DNA from 2 places in the Streptomyces sp. NPDC018947 genome. Region 1 is predicted to be linked to the other one. Evidence: riboswitches for the same ligand, from Rfam matches in the RefSeq annotation. Region 1 holds a riboswitch; the other holds the start of a gene.
The links. A riboswitch is a leader RNA that binds a small molecule or an ion and turns the genes downstream of it on or off. The one in region 1 is predicted to bind cyclic di-AMP.
Positions count from the first base shown of each region.

Region 2: linked by a shared signal. The riboswitch ahead of ACH499_RS21410 (transglycosylase SLT domain-containing protein) and the one ahead of ACH499_RS15110 (M23 family metallopeptidase) in region 1 are both predicted to bind cyclic di-AMP.

Region 1 is NZ_JBIRZD010000007.1:16,669-24,881, forward strand. Features, by position in the region: gene ACH499_RS15100 (PrsW family intramembrane metalloprotease) at 1-721, shown strand, start outside; gene ACH499_RS15105 (aldo/keto reductase) at 762-1,706, opposite strand; gene ACH499_RS15110 (M23 family metallopeptidase) at 1,856-2,887, opposite strand; cyclic di-AMP (ydaO/yuaA leader) riboswitch at 2,899-3,055, opposite strand; gene ACH499_RS15115 (PP2C family protein-serine/threonine phosphatase) at 3,280-4,515, opposite strand; tRNA gene ACH499_RS15120 (tRNA-Met) at 4,681-4,754, opposite strand; gene ACH499_RS15125 (tetratricopeptide repeat protein) at 4,850-6,718, opposite strand; tRNA gene ACH499_RS15130 (tRNA-Met) at 6,951-7,024, opposite strand; gene ACH499_RS15135 (UPF0182 family protein) at 7,099-8,213, opposite strand, start outside.
Region 2 is NZ_JBIRZD010000011.1:78,711-86,923, forward strand. Features, by position in the region: gene ACH499_RS21385 (glycosyl hydrolase) at 1-266, shown strand, start outside; gene ACH499_RS21390 (polysaccharide deacetylase family protein) at 283-1,113, opposite strand; gene ACH499_RS21395 (glycosyltransferase) at 1,110-2,402, opposite strand; gene ACH499_RS21400 (GNAT family N-acetyltransferase) at 2,433-3,518, opposite strand; gene ACH499_RS21405 (HAD family hydrolase) at 3,732-4,541, shown strand; gene ACH499_RS21410 (transglycosylase SLT domain-containing protein) at 4,590-5,081, opposite strand; cyclic di-AMP (ydaO/yuaA leader) riboswitch at 5,085-5,258, opposite strand; gene ACH499_RS21415 (polyprenyl synthetase family protein) at 6,065-7,075, shown strand; gene ACH499_RS21420 (outer membrane lipoprotein carrier protein LolA) at 7,363-8,213, shown strand, end outside.

The DNA.
Region 1 (8,213 bases):
CATGTCACCGTTCGCGCACCCGCTGTTCACGGTGCTCACCGGCATCGGCTTCGGCATCGCCGCCCTGCGCGCCGACGGCCGGCACCCCGTGCGCCGTGCCCTGCTCCCGGCGTCCGGCCTGCTGCTCGCGATGGGCATGCACGCCCTGTGGAACGGCTCGGCAGCGCTCGGCGAGTACGGCTTCTTCGCGGTGTACGGGGCGTTCATGGTGCCGGCCTTCGGCCTGCTGACCTGGCTGGCCATCTGGACCCGCCAGCGCGAACTGGCCACCGTGCGCGCCGAGCTGCCCGTCTACGCCGTGGCCGGCTGGCTGGCACCGGCGGAGCCGTTCGCGCTGGCCTCGATGCGGGCGCGGCGCATCGCGCGGCGGCACGCACGCCGGCACGCGGGGAAGCCGGCGGCGCGGGCGGTGGCGGAGTACGAGGCGTACGCGACCTCGCTGGCGTTCCTGCGGCAGCGGGGCACGCGCGGCCGGGCGGGTGCCGACTACGTGGTCCGGGAGCGGGAGCTGCTGACCGAGCTGTGGCGCCGCCGGGAGGTGGCGCGCCCGGCGCTGGACCACGCGGCCCGCGCCACGGCACCGCCCGCCCCGCGGACCGTACCGCCCTGGGCGGCCTACGGGGCGCACCCGGCGCCCCACCCGTACGCCCCGCATCCGCCCTACGCCTACGCCTACGCCTACGCCCCGTACGTCCCGCCCCCGAACCCGTACCGGTCCTAGCGTCCGCAAGGGTCGTGGCGACCGCGGCGCGGAACGCCGCTCAGGCGGACGCCTCCGTCAGCCTGAGCACCTCGGCCTCCGTCAGCTCCAGCTCCGCCACCCCGAGCAGCGCCGGAAGCTGCTCGACGGTCCGCGCCGACGCGATCGGCGCGGCCACCGTCGGCTGGGCGGCCAGCCAGGCCAGGGCCACCGTGGCGACCGGCACGCCGTGGGCCTCGGAGATCTCGTCCAGGACGGTGAGCACGCGACGCCCCCGCTCGCTCTCCAGGTGCGTGGCCGCGCCCCCCGCCCGGGGGCTGTCGACGGTGGTCCCCGGCCGGTACTTGCCCGTGAGGAAGCCGGACGCCAGGGCGTAGTACGGGACGGCGGCGAGTCCGGACCGCTCGGCGAGGTCGCGCAGCCCGCCCTCGTACGTGTCGCGCGACACCAGGTTGTAGTGGGGCTGCACGGCCACGTACCGGGCGAGGCCCTCCCGGTCGGAGAACTCCAGGGAGGCCGCCAGCCGCTCGGGGGAGATGTTGGAGGCGCCGATGTGCCGCACCTTGCCCGCCCTCACCAGCTCGTCGAGCGCGCCGACGATCTCCTCGACCGGCACCTCGGGCTTGTCGAAGTGGGTGTAGTAGAGGTCGATGTGGTCGGTGCCCAGGCGGCGCAGGGAGGCGTCGGCGGCGGCCTTGATGTTGGCCGCCGACAGGCCGGGGTACTCCGGGTGCTGGCTGACCTTGGTGGCGATCACGACGTCGGCGCGGTTGCCGCGCGCCGCGAGCCACGTGCCGATGAGGGTCTCGGACTCGCCGCCGCTGTTGCCGTCGACCCACGCGGAGTAGGAGTCGGCGGTGTCGACGAAGTTGCCGCCCGCGGCGGTGTAGGCGTCGAGGACGGCGAAGGAGGCCTCCTGGCCGGCGGTCCAGCCGAACACGTTGCCGCCGAGGGCGAGCGGGAAGACCTCGAGGTCACTGGAGCCGAGTTTGCGCAGAGAAGTCATGCCCTACGACAACGAACGCGCCGCACCGGCTCATTCCGGAACGGCGCGGAGGATCGCGCGGACCGGCAGCCCTGACGTCGGGGGGTTGTCGTCAGGACCGCCGGGGTCTCGGGTACGCGCCCCGGCTCCGGGAGGGAGCCGGGCGGTGGTCAGAGGCTGAGGCCCTTGCCCATCAGCCATGCGGCCGGGTCGACGCCGCCCTCGGCGCCGCCGACGTGGACCTCGAAGTGCAGGTGCGGACCGGTCACGTTGCCGGTGGCGCCCACGCGGCCGATGACGTCACCGGTGCTGACCTTCTGGCCCACGCTGACGTTGATCGACGACTGGTGGCAGTACCAGAGTTCGGTGCCGTCCTCGAGGGTCAGGACCGTGCGGTAGCCGTAGGAACCGGCCCAGCCGGCCTCGGTGATCGTGCCCGTGTGGACGGCCTTGATGAGGGTACCGGTGGGGGCGGCGAAGTCGAGGCCGGTGTGGTGGCCGGAGGACCACATGGAGCCGGCCTGACCGAAGGTGGAGGTGATCGTGTACGAGGAGGTCGGCAGCGTGTACTGCCTGGCCAGTTCGGCGAGCCGCTCGGCCTCGGCCTTCTTCGCGGCTTCCTCCTCCGCCTTCTTCTTGGCGGCGGCGGCCTTCTCCTCGGCCTCCTTCGCCGCCTTGGCGGCGGCCTCGGCGGCCTCCTTCTCGGCGGCGGCCGCGGCCTGCGCGGCGGCCTTGTTCTCGACCTGGACCTGCTGCTGCTCGGCCTGGGCCATGATGCGCTCCCGCAGGGCCTCACCGGCGTCGGTGGTGCCCTCGGCGGTCTCGGCGGAGGTCACGAGACTGCTGAGCGGGGTGGCGGAGCCCTCGGGCTCCTCCGGCTCGTCGTCGGAGATGAGCGAGCCGACGTTCGGCAGATCGGGCATGGAGATCGGCACCGGCGGCTTGCCGGTCTGCGCGCTGGCCATGCCGCCCGCTCCCACGGCCGCGATGACGCCGACGCCGAGGACGGTGGAGCTGCGGGCGAGTCCGCCGCGCTGCTTGGCGACGCGGTGCCTGCCGCGTACGGGACGGACGGACTCCGCGGTGGGATTCCACTCCTCCCAGGGGCCCTCTTCGGCGCGGTGGAGGTCGTAGCCGAAGGTCTCGGTGTCGTGCCGGGAGGGCATGAACGGGGCCTCGGGGACAGGGCGGTTGGACGCCACGTGGGCGCGCTCCTTTCCTTCCTTCCGCCTACCGGGTTAGCTGACGGGTTCGGAGCAGGAAGGTCTCCTACGCGCGTAACCGGACCGTGTCTCCACGGCGGTGTACGCCCGATTCACCCCAAGGTGGTGGTTCCCCGGTTCCCTCACGGGATTCGGCGCGTGCGCACGGAGCCGCCTTCTGTGACGGCTGGGACGACCGCGCTGCGTTATCGAACGTTAATAGAAGCGAGGCGTGGATTCCAAGCCGTTCCGGCTGATCATTAAGTCTTCCGGCCGGAACACAAGGCTCACGACCAGTCAAAACGGGGCGAGTTGACCACGTTTCAGGCCACTTCCTCAAACCCGTTCTTTCTGATGGTGTGTCAGTTGTTATGCGGAGGGCGGTCGCGCCGTCACCACCCGTGACGCTGATCAAGGTCGCCGGGGCAGGGGCGCCGTACGGCGAGGAGCGCCATGTCGTCCGCCATGCCGTCCCCGGAGTGCCGGCGCACGTCGTCGGCGAGCGTGTCGAGCAGATGGGCCGGGTGCCGGAAGACGCGGCCGGCCAGCCTGGCTTGGGGGTCGTAGAACCGGCCGTGGGCGTCACGGGCCTCCGACAGTCCGTCGGTGTGGAGCAGCAGCGTGGCACCGCCGGGGAACCCGGTCTGCTCCGCCCGGTCGGGCCACACGCCCAGCTCGCCCATCCCGAGCGGCAGCGCGGAGTCCCGGGCCTGGAGCGGGCCGACGGTGCCGTCGGCATGGAGCAGCAGGGGCGGCGGATGGCCGCGGTTGACGATGCGGACGACGCCGTCGCCGTGCGGGAGTTCGGCGAGGACGGCGGTGGTGAACCCCTCGAAGGCGTCCAGCCCGTCCCGCCGGGTGCCCTCGCGCGCCAGCGCCCGCTCCAGCCGCTGCGCCACCGCCTCCAGCGTGGCCTCCTGCTCGGCGGCCTCCCGGAACGCCCCGATCACCACGGCGACCGCGGCGACCGCGCCCATGCCCTTGCCACGCACGTCCCCGACGATCAGTCGGACGCCGTACGCGCTGTCCTGCACGGCGTACAGGTCGCCGCCGATGAAGGCGTCGGCCTGGGCCGCCTCGTAGCGGGCGGCGATCTCGAAGCCGCCGATGCGGTCGGCCGGTTCGGGCAGCACGGCGCGCTGGGCGGCCTCGGCGATCTCGCGGGCGGAGGCGAGGCGCTCGTCGCTGCGGCGGACGAAGGCGTTCACGAAGACGGCGAGGGCCGCGACCGTGGCGATGGTGATCAGTTCGGTGAGCGAGTCGACGTAGTGGACGACGCCCTTGCCCGCCTGGAGCGCGATGACGGCGGCGACGGCGGCGGCCCCGGTGAGCGCGGTGCCGCGCCGGGAGTAGAGCGGCGCCGCGACCAGGGGCGCGGCCGTGTAGAGGGGCCCGGCGGTGAAGTACCGGGGGGTGAAGAGGTCGTAGGCGACGGCCACGACGAGCAGCAGCACGGGGAGGACGCGCACGAGGCCGCGGCCGTACGCACCCCATCCGGGGCCGCGCGGCGCGGCCGGCGGTACGGGCGCCCGGGCGTGACCGAGCCCCGGGTCGGGCACGGGGTCGCCGGGCAGCCGGCCGCCGGGTGTGGCGTACGGTCCCTCGTCCTCCACCTCACTCGGCCGCACCACCACTCGTCTCCCGCCGCCCCGCACCTCGACGCCGCACACCGTCCCGCCCTCCAGGGTTCCGGGAGGGGGCGCGGGGAGCGAGCCGTGGCGGCCGGTCGGGTGACATGCACGCGGAAACACCGAGGGCCGGAACCCTTTCGGATTCCGGCCCTCGGCCTTCAGTAGCGGGGACAGGATTTGAACCTGCGACCTCTGGGTTATGAGCCCAGCGAGCTACCGAGCTGCTCCACCCCGCGTCGATGAATGGAACAGTACGTCACCCCCGCCGACGGAAGCAAATCGCTTCGGCCGGCGATGCCGCGGGGGCACCGCGGCCCGGCCTCGCGCGGCGTCACGCGGACAGCTCCTGCCGCAGCGCGTCCCGCAACCGCGCCGCCCGCTCGCCGACCTCCCGCGGCCCCAGCGACACCGCGAGGTCCGCCCAGCTCTGCCCCTCGTCCAGCTCGCCCCGCCGCGCGCACACCAGCGCCAGCCGCAGCGCGGCCCGCCCGTGCCCGGCGTCGGCCGCCCGGCGCCACCACACGACCGCCTCGGGCTCGCTGCCCTCCCGGGCCAGCAGCAGCCCGAGATTGAAGGCCCCGTTGCGGGACCCGGCCTCGGCCGCCTCCCGGTACCACCGCGCCGCCTCCAGCACGTCGCCCCGCGCCGCGGCCAGCATCCCGACCCGCACCTGGGCCCGGCGGTGGCCCTGCGAGGCCGCCCGCTCGTACCACTCCTCGCACTCGGTCTTCTCCTGAGCCGGCCCGCCCAGCTCGTGCGCGGGCGCCGGCGGCCGGCGCGCGTCGAGCAGCGCGGCCAGGCGGTACGCCGCCTCCGGGCTGCCGCCCCCCGCCGCGCACCGCAGGAACCGCTCCGCCCCGGGCTCGTCGCCGTCGCGCAGCCGGGCCATGCCCACCTGGAGCGCCGCCTCGGTGTGCCCGGAGGCGGCGGCGCGCTCGTACCAGCGCAGGGCCGCCCCCTCCTCGCCCCGTCCGGCGTGCAGGATGCCCAGGTTGAAGGCGGCGTCCACACTGCCGGCCTCCGCGGCCTTGGAGAACCACGGCTCCGCCCCGGCCTCGTCCCCGCCGCGCAGCAGCAGGATCGCCAGCGCGTTGGCGGCCTCCCGGTGCCCGGCGTAGGCGGCGCGCCGGTACCATTGCTCGGCCTGCGCCGTGCGCCCCTGCTCCGCGCAGAGCAGCCCGAGGTTGTAGGCGCCGTTGTCGTCACCGGCGTCCATCGCGGCCCGGTACCACCGCTCGGCGGTCTGCGGCTCGCCCCGTTCGGCGTGCAGCGCGCCCAGCGCGTTGGCGGCGTTGCCGTCCCCGCTCTGCGCGGCCCGCAGCCACCACACGGCGGCGCTCTCGGTGTCCCCGGCGTCGCGCAGGAGGAAGCCCAGCGCGCAGGCCGCGCGGGGCTCGCCGTCCTTGGCGGACGTGAGGTACCAGCGTCCGGCCTCCTTGAGCTCGCCCCGCCTCTCCAGGATCGACCCCAGGTGCAGGGCGGCCCTGCGGTGCCCCCGCGCGGCGGCCTGCCGGTACCACTGCTCGGCCTCGTCGCCCCCCTCGGTCCGCGCAGCGCTGTCGGCCCGTCCGGCCGGGGAGCGCAGAAGGCCGATCCCGTCGTCGGCGTCGAGGTCCCGCCCGGCGCGCCGGTCCAGGGTCCGGGCCAGCCGGTAGGCGGCCTCCCGGTGCCCGCGCTCGGCGGCGGCCCGCATCCACCGCTCGGCCCCGGCATGGTCGGCGCGGTGCTCCAGGAGGTCGGCGAGCGCGTAGGCGCCCAGGACATGGCCCTGCTCGGCGGACTGGCGCAGCCAGTACTCGGCGGCGGGCTCGTCCCCGCGTTCCCGGAAATGCCGCCCCAGCGCGTGGGCGGCCGCGGCCGATCCGGCGACGGCGGCGATGCGCCACCATCCGGCGGCCTCGTCGGCATAGCCCCGCTGGTGCAGCAGGACACCCAGGTTGTTGGCGGCGGCGCGGTCCCCGGCGGCGGTGGCGGCACGCAGGTGGGACTCCGCTCCGTCGAGATCCCCACGGCGCAGCAGCATGGCCCCGAGCACGCTCATCGCCTCGACGTCACCGGCCTCGGCGGCGATGCGCCTGCGTACCTCCTCGGCGGCCTCGTCGGCGGCCTCCTGAGCCTCGTCCCCGGCAATGTCCCGGCCGGGCGGCTGCACAAAACGCCCTGTCTCGAACAGATTTGCCATGTCCCCCATAACGTCCATCGTCGCACCACCCGCAACCCGGGTACACCTGGATAACCAAAGCCAGTGAGGTCACTTCAGCGTTTTGTCGACATGCCCACAGGGAGACAAGTCAAACACAGATCGCCCCAACTCCCGTCACCGGCGCGGCCGTCGGCGTGGTCGGCACACGTGTTCGCATAGCACGAAGGCCCGGATTCCTTGGGGGAATCCGGGCCTTCGTGGTGTCGTCGTATCCATCGGACGACTTCAGTAGCGGGGACAGGATTTGAACCTGCGACCTCTGGGTTATGAGCCCAGCGAGCTACCGAGCTGCTCCACCCCGCGCCGTTGTGTGCACCACCGTACCACGGCGCGGGATGGGCATCCGCCCAGCTCGGAGGGCGTCAGGGCCGGCTCGGTCAGCCGCCGCCCGAACCGCTGCCGGCGCTTCCGCTCGGCGTGGGAGTCGCACCGGCCTTGCCGTCCTGGCCCTTGCCGTCCTCGCCGGCACCGCCGCCACCGGCCCGCGCCTGCGCGTCCTCGGCCCGCTGGAGGGCGTCCTCCAGATCCTTCTGCGCCTTGCCGTAGGCCGCCCAGTCGTTCTTCTTCAGGGCTTCCTGGCCGGCGTCGAACGCCTTCTGGGCGTCGTTCAGCGCTTCCTGGACCGTCGCGTTGCCGGACGGAGGCGGCGGCGGTGTGGTGGTGTCGCCCTGGTCCGGTGGCTCGGTGGCCGAAGCCTCGGCTCCGAAGACCTTGTTGAGGGCCTCGTCGAGCGTGTCCTCGAAGGCGGTGTTGCCTCCGTAGGAGACCAGCACCTTGCGCAGCAGCGGGTACTTGAGGTCGCCACCGCGCACGTAGACCGGTTCCACGTAGAGCAGTCCGCCGTCGAGCGGCACCGTGAGCAGGTTGCCGTACTCGACCTCCGAGTCGCCGCCTCTCAGCAGCCTGATGGACTCGGCGATGTCCTGTTCGGAGTTGAACTGGCTCTGGACCTGCTTGGGCCCGTTCACGGTCGTGCTGGTCTTCAGCTTGAGGACTCTGATCTTGCCGTAGTCCTCGGTGCCCGCCTCCGCGTCGACCGCCATGAACGCGCTGAGGTTGTCGCGCCCGATGGGCGTGAACGTCGTCGTCAGCGAGAACGCCTGCTGCTTCTGGTCGGGCATCTTCATGCTCAGGTAGTACGGCGGCACCGCGTCGCCCGACTTGTTGGTCGGGTCGTCCGGCACCTGCCACACCTCGCTGCCGCTGAGGAAGGTCGTGGCGTCCTTCACGTGGTAGCGGGTGAGCAGTTCACGCTGCACCTTGAACAGGTCCTGCGGGTACCGCAGGTGGGCCATCAGCGCGTCGGAGATCTCGCTCTTGGCCTTGACCGTGTCCGGGAACGCCTTCATCCAGGTCTTGAGGACCGGGTCCTCGGTGTCCCACTGGTACAGCTTGACGTCGCCCGTGTAGGCGTCGACGGTCGCCTTGACCGAGTTGCGGATGTAGTTGACCTGGTTCTGCTGGGCCACCACGGCGCGCGAGTCGTTGCGCG
Region 2 (8,213 bases), on a different contig from region 1:
GGATCCGCCGCCACGTCTCCGACGACAAGCCGCTGATGCTCTCGGAGTTCGGCACCGCCTCCGACCCGGACCGGCCCGACCGCCAGGCCGGCTGGTACGAGCAGGTGCCCCGGGTGCTCGAGAACCTGGAGGGCGTCAAGGCCGCCCTCCAGTGGAACTACCGCGACCCGGGACCGTACTGCGATCTGTCGGTGGCGGGGGACGAGGCGTGGGCCGCGCTGCGCGGGGCGGCCGGCGACCCGTACCTCAACCAGCCGCACGGATGACCGGGGCCGCCCCTCGTCATCCCGCGAACTCGGGCCCCCGGAGCAGCGCGCGGCCCCGCCGGTACCACCGCCACGCGATGGTCCGGGGCGCGTCGGGATAGGGCGCGACGCGCGCTCCCTCACCCGCCAGCCACCTCTGGACGTCGGCGACGGTGTGGCCGCGCCGCACGATCAGCCGGGCGATGCGGTACCGCTCGTCGCGGTGCGAACTGAGCGCGTGCCGCACCGCGGTGGCCGTCTCGTAGCCGGCGCGGGCCGACATCGCCCGCACCCGGGGGCTGTTGTAGCCGTGCGGATAGGCGAGGTGGCGGACCGGATGGCCGAGGGCGTCCTCCAGCACGGCCTTCGACGTGCGCAGTTCGTACGCCAGGTCCTCGGCGCGCAGGGTGTCGAGCTGGGCGTGGGTGACGGTGTGGCTGCCGACCTCCATGCCGGCGGCCTCCAGCCCGGCGGCCCGGTCCAGGGTCATCATCGGGGCGGGCGGCAGCAGGCTGCGGCCGCCCGGGGTGACCGCCCCGGTGGTGAGGTAGGCCGTGGCGGGCAGCCCGCGGTCGGTCAGCGCCTCGGCGGTGGGCCCCGGCAGGTCGGCGAAGCCGTCGTCGAAGGTGAGCACCACGGGGCGGGGCGGCAGCGGAGCCCGCCCGGCGAAGTGGTCGGCGACCGCGCTGATGGTGACGGGGGTGCGCCCGCTGTCGACGACCGCGTCGAGATGCGCCGCGAACTCCTTGGGGCCAACGGTGAATTCGGCGATCCAGTCCGGCGGGTCGTCCATCACGGCGTGGTAGAGGAAGACGGGGACGGCGCCCCCGGCCGGCGCGTCCCCGTCGCGGTGGTCCGTCGTCCTCATCGCGTCCCCCTGACCGCGGCCCGGTGGGCGTGCCGTGCGCGCAGATAGCCGACCGGTCCGTACAGCATCCCCCTGCGCTGCAACCGCGACAGCCGCCGCGGCCACGCGTGGGTCCGTTCGTCGTGGCCGCCCGGCGCGCCGCCGCCGTCCGTGTCGCGTACGGCCGTCAGCCCGCGGGCGTGGGCCAGTCCGCGCGGCAGCCGGGCGAGGAACGCCGGCAGCAGCGCGGGCCGGTTCACGAGGATCGCGGTGAGGTATGCGGTGAGCCCCGCGCCGTAGCCGTACGCCTGTGTCTCCAGGTCCCGCCAGGTCTCCCGGTGGTGGTGCCAGACCAGGGCCGTCGGGGTGTAGTGCAGCCGCCCGCCGTGGGCGAGGACGCGCACGAAGCCGTACAGGTCGTCGCCGCCCCGCGCGGGCGTCCCCGCGCCGGTCGCCGGGTCGAAGCCGCCGACCGCCCGCAGCACCGCCGTACGGAAGGCCATGCTCGCGCCGGAGCCGAAGCGGCCCGCGGTGAACGGGAACAGCGGTTCGTCGGCGGGCGGGTGTTCGGGGTCGTACGTGCGCGGGGTGAAGCCCTTGGCGAAGCCGCCGTGGCTCTCCAGCAGGACCTGGGCGGGGGTGCCCAGCCGTGCGGGCAGGATCAGCCCGGTGGCGCACGCCAGACGCGGGTCGGCGGTGAAGGGCGCGGTCAGTTCGGTGAGCCAGCGCGCGTCGGCGATCACGTCGTCGTCGGTGAAGGCGACCACCTCGCCGCGTACGGCCGCGAGGCCCCGGTTGTGCGCGACGGCGAGTCCGGGGACCGGTTCGCACACGTACCGCACGCGTTCGCCGTACTTCCGCTCGACCAGCTCGCGGGTCTCCCCGGTCACCGGGGCGTTGTCGACCACGACGACGTCGAAGTCCGGATGGTCCTGGGCGAGCAGCGAGTCGAGCGCACGGCCGAGCTGCGCGGCCCGCTCCCGAGTGGCGACGACGACGGTGGCGGCCGGCGGACGGGGGACGGGCGCGGAGGACGCCCCGGAGGGTCTCCCGTCACCCAGTGCCCCGGCCCGCGAGGCCAGTTCCCGCGCCGGGTCCGCCCCCTCCGGCACCCGCGCCAGCAGCGTGCCCACGGGCCGCCCCGCCCTGCGGACCAGGACGAACACCGGCCCGGACGTCACCGGCGGACCGCCCGGGCCGGGTCTGAGGACTGGCTCCTCCCCTTCGGCGAGGTCCAGTTCGGCGACCTGCACCGCCTCCGTGTCCAGGAACCTCTGGATCTCCTGCCGCGCACGCCGCCGACCGGCCACGCGCCCACCCCCCTCGTGGTTGCCCCTCCGTCACGGCCGGCGCAGCCGTGCGGCCCCCTTCAGCGTGCGTGCCGCCAGCGACGCCAGCCGAGGCCGGTCGCGCACGAAGCCGTGCGCGCGGCGGGCCGGTTCGCGGCCGAGCCAGTGCAGCGCGGCGCCCGCCCCCGGACGCGTCGCCGTCCCCTCGTACACGGGCAGTTCACCGGTCTTCAGCGAGTCCTTGTACTCCGCCGCCCCCCGCCCCATGTCGAGCGTGCCGACGCCTTCCGCGGCGGCGGCCTCGGCCATCCGCAGGTGCAGCACCAGCCCAGGCGAGTACTTCGCGAACTCCGGGTCGTACGCGGGGAACCAGCAGGCGAGGACCGACGCCGAGCGCAGCCCGAAGTGCGCGGCGACGGGCCGGCCGCCCGCGTAGAGCACGGACAGTGTGCCCGTGCACTGCGGCGCCCGGGTCTCCGCGAGCCGCCCGACGAGCCGGGTGATCCACTCCTGCGCGAACCGGTCCCGCCGCCCCGTCCTGCGGTACTGCGCCGACTTCCACTCCATGAGCGTGCGCAGCGCCGCCGGGTCGCGCTCGTCGAAGACGAACCGGACGTCCCCGACCTGGCGCCCCAGCCGGCGCTCCTTGGCGAGCGTCGTCTTCAGGAACTTCGGTGACTGGGCGCGCAGCACGTTCTCGTACGCCTCGTAGCCCTTCTCCACGTCGATGACGTAGGCGGTGTGCTCCTCGGCGGCCCAGGGCAGGAACAGGCCCTGCTCGGCCTCCAGGTTGTCGAAGGCGAGGCTCGACAGGGAGCAGGCCCGCAGCAGCCGGCGGGTGTCCGGCACCAGCCCCGGCCGCAGCACCGCTCCCTGGCAGTCCGAGACGCCGAGCCCGATCGCGCGGCCCGCCCCCAGGGGCCCGCGCTCGTACGGGAGGAAACCGGCCGCCTCACCGGCGTCGTACAGGACGGCCACCCGCGCCCGCGGCCGTACCCGGCCCACGGCGAGGGTGAACTCCGGTTCCATGAACGGGTTGCGCGGCGACGCCGACCCGGCCCGCAGGGCGCGCCAGTGTTCCCGTTCCCCCTCGCCCAGTTCCTCCGGCCTCAGCACGCGTACACGTCCGGCGCTCAACCCGACCCCCCGATCAAGTCCCCCTGGTCAACAGGAAGGTACCCCCGGGGTCAGTCCGCGGGGTAGAAGGCAGACCATGTTGTTGCCAACTGGTGCACAGGCCTTTAACCGCCTTTAGACGGTGTTGCGTCAGGATTCGGACACCTGCGAACGTCCTCGTGCGCAACCGGTCGTGGGGGAGTCCGACAGGTGCGGTGTCCGTATTCTCTGATCATGGACCGCACCGCATATTCACTCGTCGCCACCGACCTCGACGGAACGCTGCTGCGAGGCGACGACACCGTCTCCGACCGGTCGCTGGCCGCGCTCGCGCGGGTGACCCGGGCCGGGGCGCGGCACCTGGTGGTGACGGGGCGGCCGGCACCGAGGGTGCGGACGCTGCTGGAGGACCTCGGCTGCACCGGGCTCGCGGTGTGCGGCCAGGGCGCGCAGGTCTACGACGCCGGCGCGGACCGGATGCTGTGGTCGGTCACCCTGGACCGGGAACTGGCCGAGACGGCGCTCGGCAAGATCGAGGCCGAGGTGGGCCAGGTGTACGCCGCGGTCGACCAGGACGGCGTCGACGGGCTGACGCTCATCGAGCCGGGCTATCTGATGCCCCATCCGACCCTGCCCGCCGTCCGCGTCGAGCGGCGCGACGAGCTGTGGGCCGAGCCGGTCAGCAAGGTGCTGCTGCGTCACCCCGGCCTGTCCGACGACGAGCTGGCGGCGACGGCGCGCGCGGTGGTCGGTTCCCTCGCCACGGTCACGATGTCGGGGCCGGGCACGGTGGAGCTCCAGCCGTGCGGCGTCACCAAGGCGACGGGGCTGGCGCTCGCCGCCGAGCACCTGGGCCTGACCCGGCGGCGGACGATCGCCTTCGGCGACATGCCCAACGACATCCCGATGTTCCACTGGGCGGCGCACGGGGTCGCCATGGCGGACGCCCACCCCGAACTCAAGGCGGTGGCGGACGAGGTCACCCTCACGAACGAGGACGACGGCGTGGCCGTCGTCCTCGAACGCGTCTTCGGAGCCGGTTAGGACCCGCCCGGTGGGGGCCGGTCACGGCTCACTTCCTGGTGGTACGGCTCAGTACGCGCCGAAGACGTTGTCGATGGAGCCGTAGCGGTCGGCCGCGTAGTTGCAGGCGGCGGTGATGTTGGCGACCGGGTCGTACGGGTCCCAGGAGGTGCCGGCCACGTGGTAGGCCCGGAAGGTCGGGTCGATCACCTGGAGCAGGCCCTTGGACGGGGTGCCGTTGATGGCGTTGATGTCCCAGTTGTTGATGGCGAGCGGGTTGCCGGACGACTCGCGCATGATGTTGCGGTGGATGCCGTCGTACGTCCCGGGGATCCCGTGCTGCGCCATGACGTCGAGCGACTCGCGGATCCAGCCGTCGAGGTTGTCCGGGTACGTCGTCGCCGCCGTGGTGGCGGTGGTCGCGGCGGCCGGGGTGGCGGCGGACGCGGTGGCGGCGCCGACGAGCGGCATGGCGAGCACGGCCGCGCCGGTGCCGGCGAGGGCCAGCTTGCGGGCGAGGCGAGCGGTCCGGGTGTGACGGTTCTGACCGTTGGCAGGCATGTGTGTGTCCCTCTCCTACGCCTGCGAGGTGAGCTGTCGGGTTCGGGCGGGGAGGTGCCCGGCCGCGCCCCGAAGGGCACGGCTTCACCCCGAGCCGCTCCGGTGGTGACCGGTGCGGCGACTTACCTGGGTCCCCCGCTCCTGCCCGCGAGTGTGTCGAGTGGATGACTGAAATGTCGGTGTGTCGTGGCGGTGGCAGGATTCGGCGTCCGCCCGACAGGCCGGGAACGTATGCGAGAGCACATGTCCGGAACAAGTGCAGGAATCACCCGACGGGCGAGTTGACCTTGGTCTGGGGGATTTGGGGTGCTTGATCCTTTGCGGCCGCAAGGGCCAACTGGCCTACGGAGCAAAGGGCCGGCGGCACTTCGGTGGTGGCCGCGTGTGACTGCTGTGGCGTGAGGCAACTCACTGGCCTCAACAAGCTCGGCAAATCGGGCATTCGGGCCAACTGGTGGCCAACCGGCCCTCGGTGAGGACGGCTTCGGCGCCGGGGGTCGTCCGGGCGGTTCCGGCGCGCTCGAGCCGCTCGGCCGGGCCGCCCTTCCCGCGGGTGGTCCGTCCCCGGTGGGGCGCCCGGCGCCGGCGGCTCCGCGGGCGGCTCGCGCCGGTGTTCCGTCGCGCTTCGCGGGCACCAGTGCGCAGGGGAGGGGAAGGGGTGTGGACCGTGCGGGCGAGAGGGCGGGGCGCGGGTGCCGGACGGGTGGCGCTCCCGGGGTGCGCTCCGTCGGGAGGGGTGGTGGGATCTTCGGTGGCGGCTCCCGGCGCGCCGTGTCCTGAATGCGTCCCTGACGATGTCGGTCGATATCTGCTCATATCACCTGATCAAAAACATACCGTGCATGATCCGATACCGACCGGCCTGTAACGGTGGGCGCTAGCGGTGATCGAAACGTGACCGGATACGCTGACTTGAGTGGTGGCAGCGACCTATCGACAAGCCAGGTAATCGCCAGTAGACACCAGCAGACAGGAGACCCCTCGTGACCGTCGTCGGGCCGTTCGGGCTGAGCGTGCGGGACCAGGCTCTGGAAGCCGATGTCCAGACCGGATTGGCGGCCGTCGAGGAAGGGTTGCTTGAGGCAACTAAAAGCGAGGTGCCGTTCATCACGGAGGCCGCCCAGCACCTGGTGCGGGCCGGAGGCAAGCGATTCCGGCCGCTGCTGGTGATGCTGGCGTCCCGGTTCGGTGACCCCTACGCCCCCGGCATCGTGCCCTCGGCCGTCGTCGTGGAGCTGACCCACCTCGCCACGCTCTACCACGACGACGTCATGGACGAGGCCACCGTGCGCCGCGGCGTCCCCAGCGCGAACACCCGCTGGGGCAACTCGGTCGCGGTCCTCACCGGCGACTTCCTGTTCGCCCGCGCCTCCCAGATCCTCGCCGACCTCGGGCCCGAGGCGGTCCGCGTGCAGGCCCTCGCGTTCGAGCGGCTGGTCACCGGCCAGATCCTGGAGACGGCGGGGCCGCAGGACGGGCGGGATCCGGTCGACCACTACCTGGACGTGCTCGGCGGCAAGACGGGCTCCCTGGTCGCCGTCTCCTGCCGCTTCGGCGCGATGATGTCCGGCGCCGACGAGACCGTCGTCGACGTGCTGACCCAGTACGGCGAGCGCCTCGGCGTCGCCTTCCAGCTCGCGGACGACGTCCTGGACATCGCCTCCGACTCCCACGAGTCCGGCAAGACGCCCGGCACCGACCTGCGCGAGGGCATCCCGACCCTTCCCGTGCTGCGGCTGCGCGAGCGGGCGGCCCGGCTGGGGCTCGCCGAGGACATCGCGCTGTGCGAGCTGCTGGACTCCGACCTGAGCGACGACGCCCGGCACGCCGAGGCGCTGCGCCTGCTGCGCGCCCACCCCGCGCTCGAACAGGCGCGGCGCGACACCGTCCGGTACGCGAACGAGGCCCGGGCCGCGCTGGCCCCGCTGCGGGAGTGCGACGCGAAGTCCGCGCTCGTGGAGCTGTGCGACGCCGTGGTCCACCGGGCCGGCTGACGCCTCGGGCGGCCCGCCCGCCCCGGTCGCCCGCACCCCCCTTTCCGTCCGCCGCCACCCCCGGACGGGTCCCCACCCCCTACGGGCCGGGGGAGTCGCCGCCCCTCCGTCTCATCCCGCAGGAGTACGCGGAGTTGAGTCCGGGGTCTGACGCCTGGTCGCGGCCGGTTTGGTCAGATGGAGTCACGGAAAACCACCACTCCTCACCGATTCGGGTGAGAATGGCGGCTCACGGGTGAACACGTGCGAGGTCCCGCGACAGCCGCCGCCGACGACGGAGGGCACACATGGCACCGTTCGATTCCGACGACAACACGACCGCCGGGGAGGGCGAGGCGCCGCGCGCCGGACGGCGCAAGGCCGCGCGGTACGTCGTCCCGGTCGCGGTGATGGGCGTGGCGGCCGCCACGATCGGGCTCGTCCCCGCGCTCGCCGACTCCGGCGACCCGGACCTGCCGAAGGTGACGGCCGGACAACTCCTCCAGAAGATGGCCGAGTCGGACGTCCAGCGACTGTCCGGCACCGTCAAGATCAGCACCGACCTGGGCCTGCCCGACCTCGGCGGCCTGGAGAGCGGTCTGATGTCCGGCGTGTCCGGCGGTCCGGGCCGGGCGGGCGGCGACGACGGCGGCTCCGCGGCCGACCCGTCGGCCAAGCTCACCGCGCTGGCGTCCGGCACGCACACGCTGCGCGTCGCCGCCGACGGCCCCGACCGGCAGAAACTCTCCCTGATGGAGAACGCCGCCGAGTACAGCCTGATCCACGACGGCAAGGACGTCTGGGGCTACGACAGCCGGTCCAACGAGGTCTACCACTCCACCGCGCCCGACGGTGCCGGGCAGCCGGAGAGGCAGGTGCCGGCCACCCCGAAGGACTTCGCCGAACAGGCCCTCGGGGCGGTCGACGAGACCACCTCCGTGACCGTCGACGGCACCGCCCAGGTGGCGGGGCGCGACGCCTACCGGCTGGTGATCAAGCCCAGGCAGTCCGGTTCCACCGTCGGCGTGATCAGCGTGGCCGTGGACGCGAAGACCGGCATGCCGCTGAAGTTCACGCTGACCCCGGCCGGCGGCGGGGCCGCCGTCGTGGACGCGGGCTTCACCCAGGTCAGCTTCGCCGCGCCGGACGCGTCGACGTT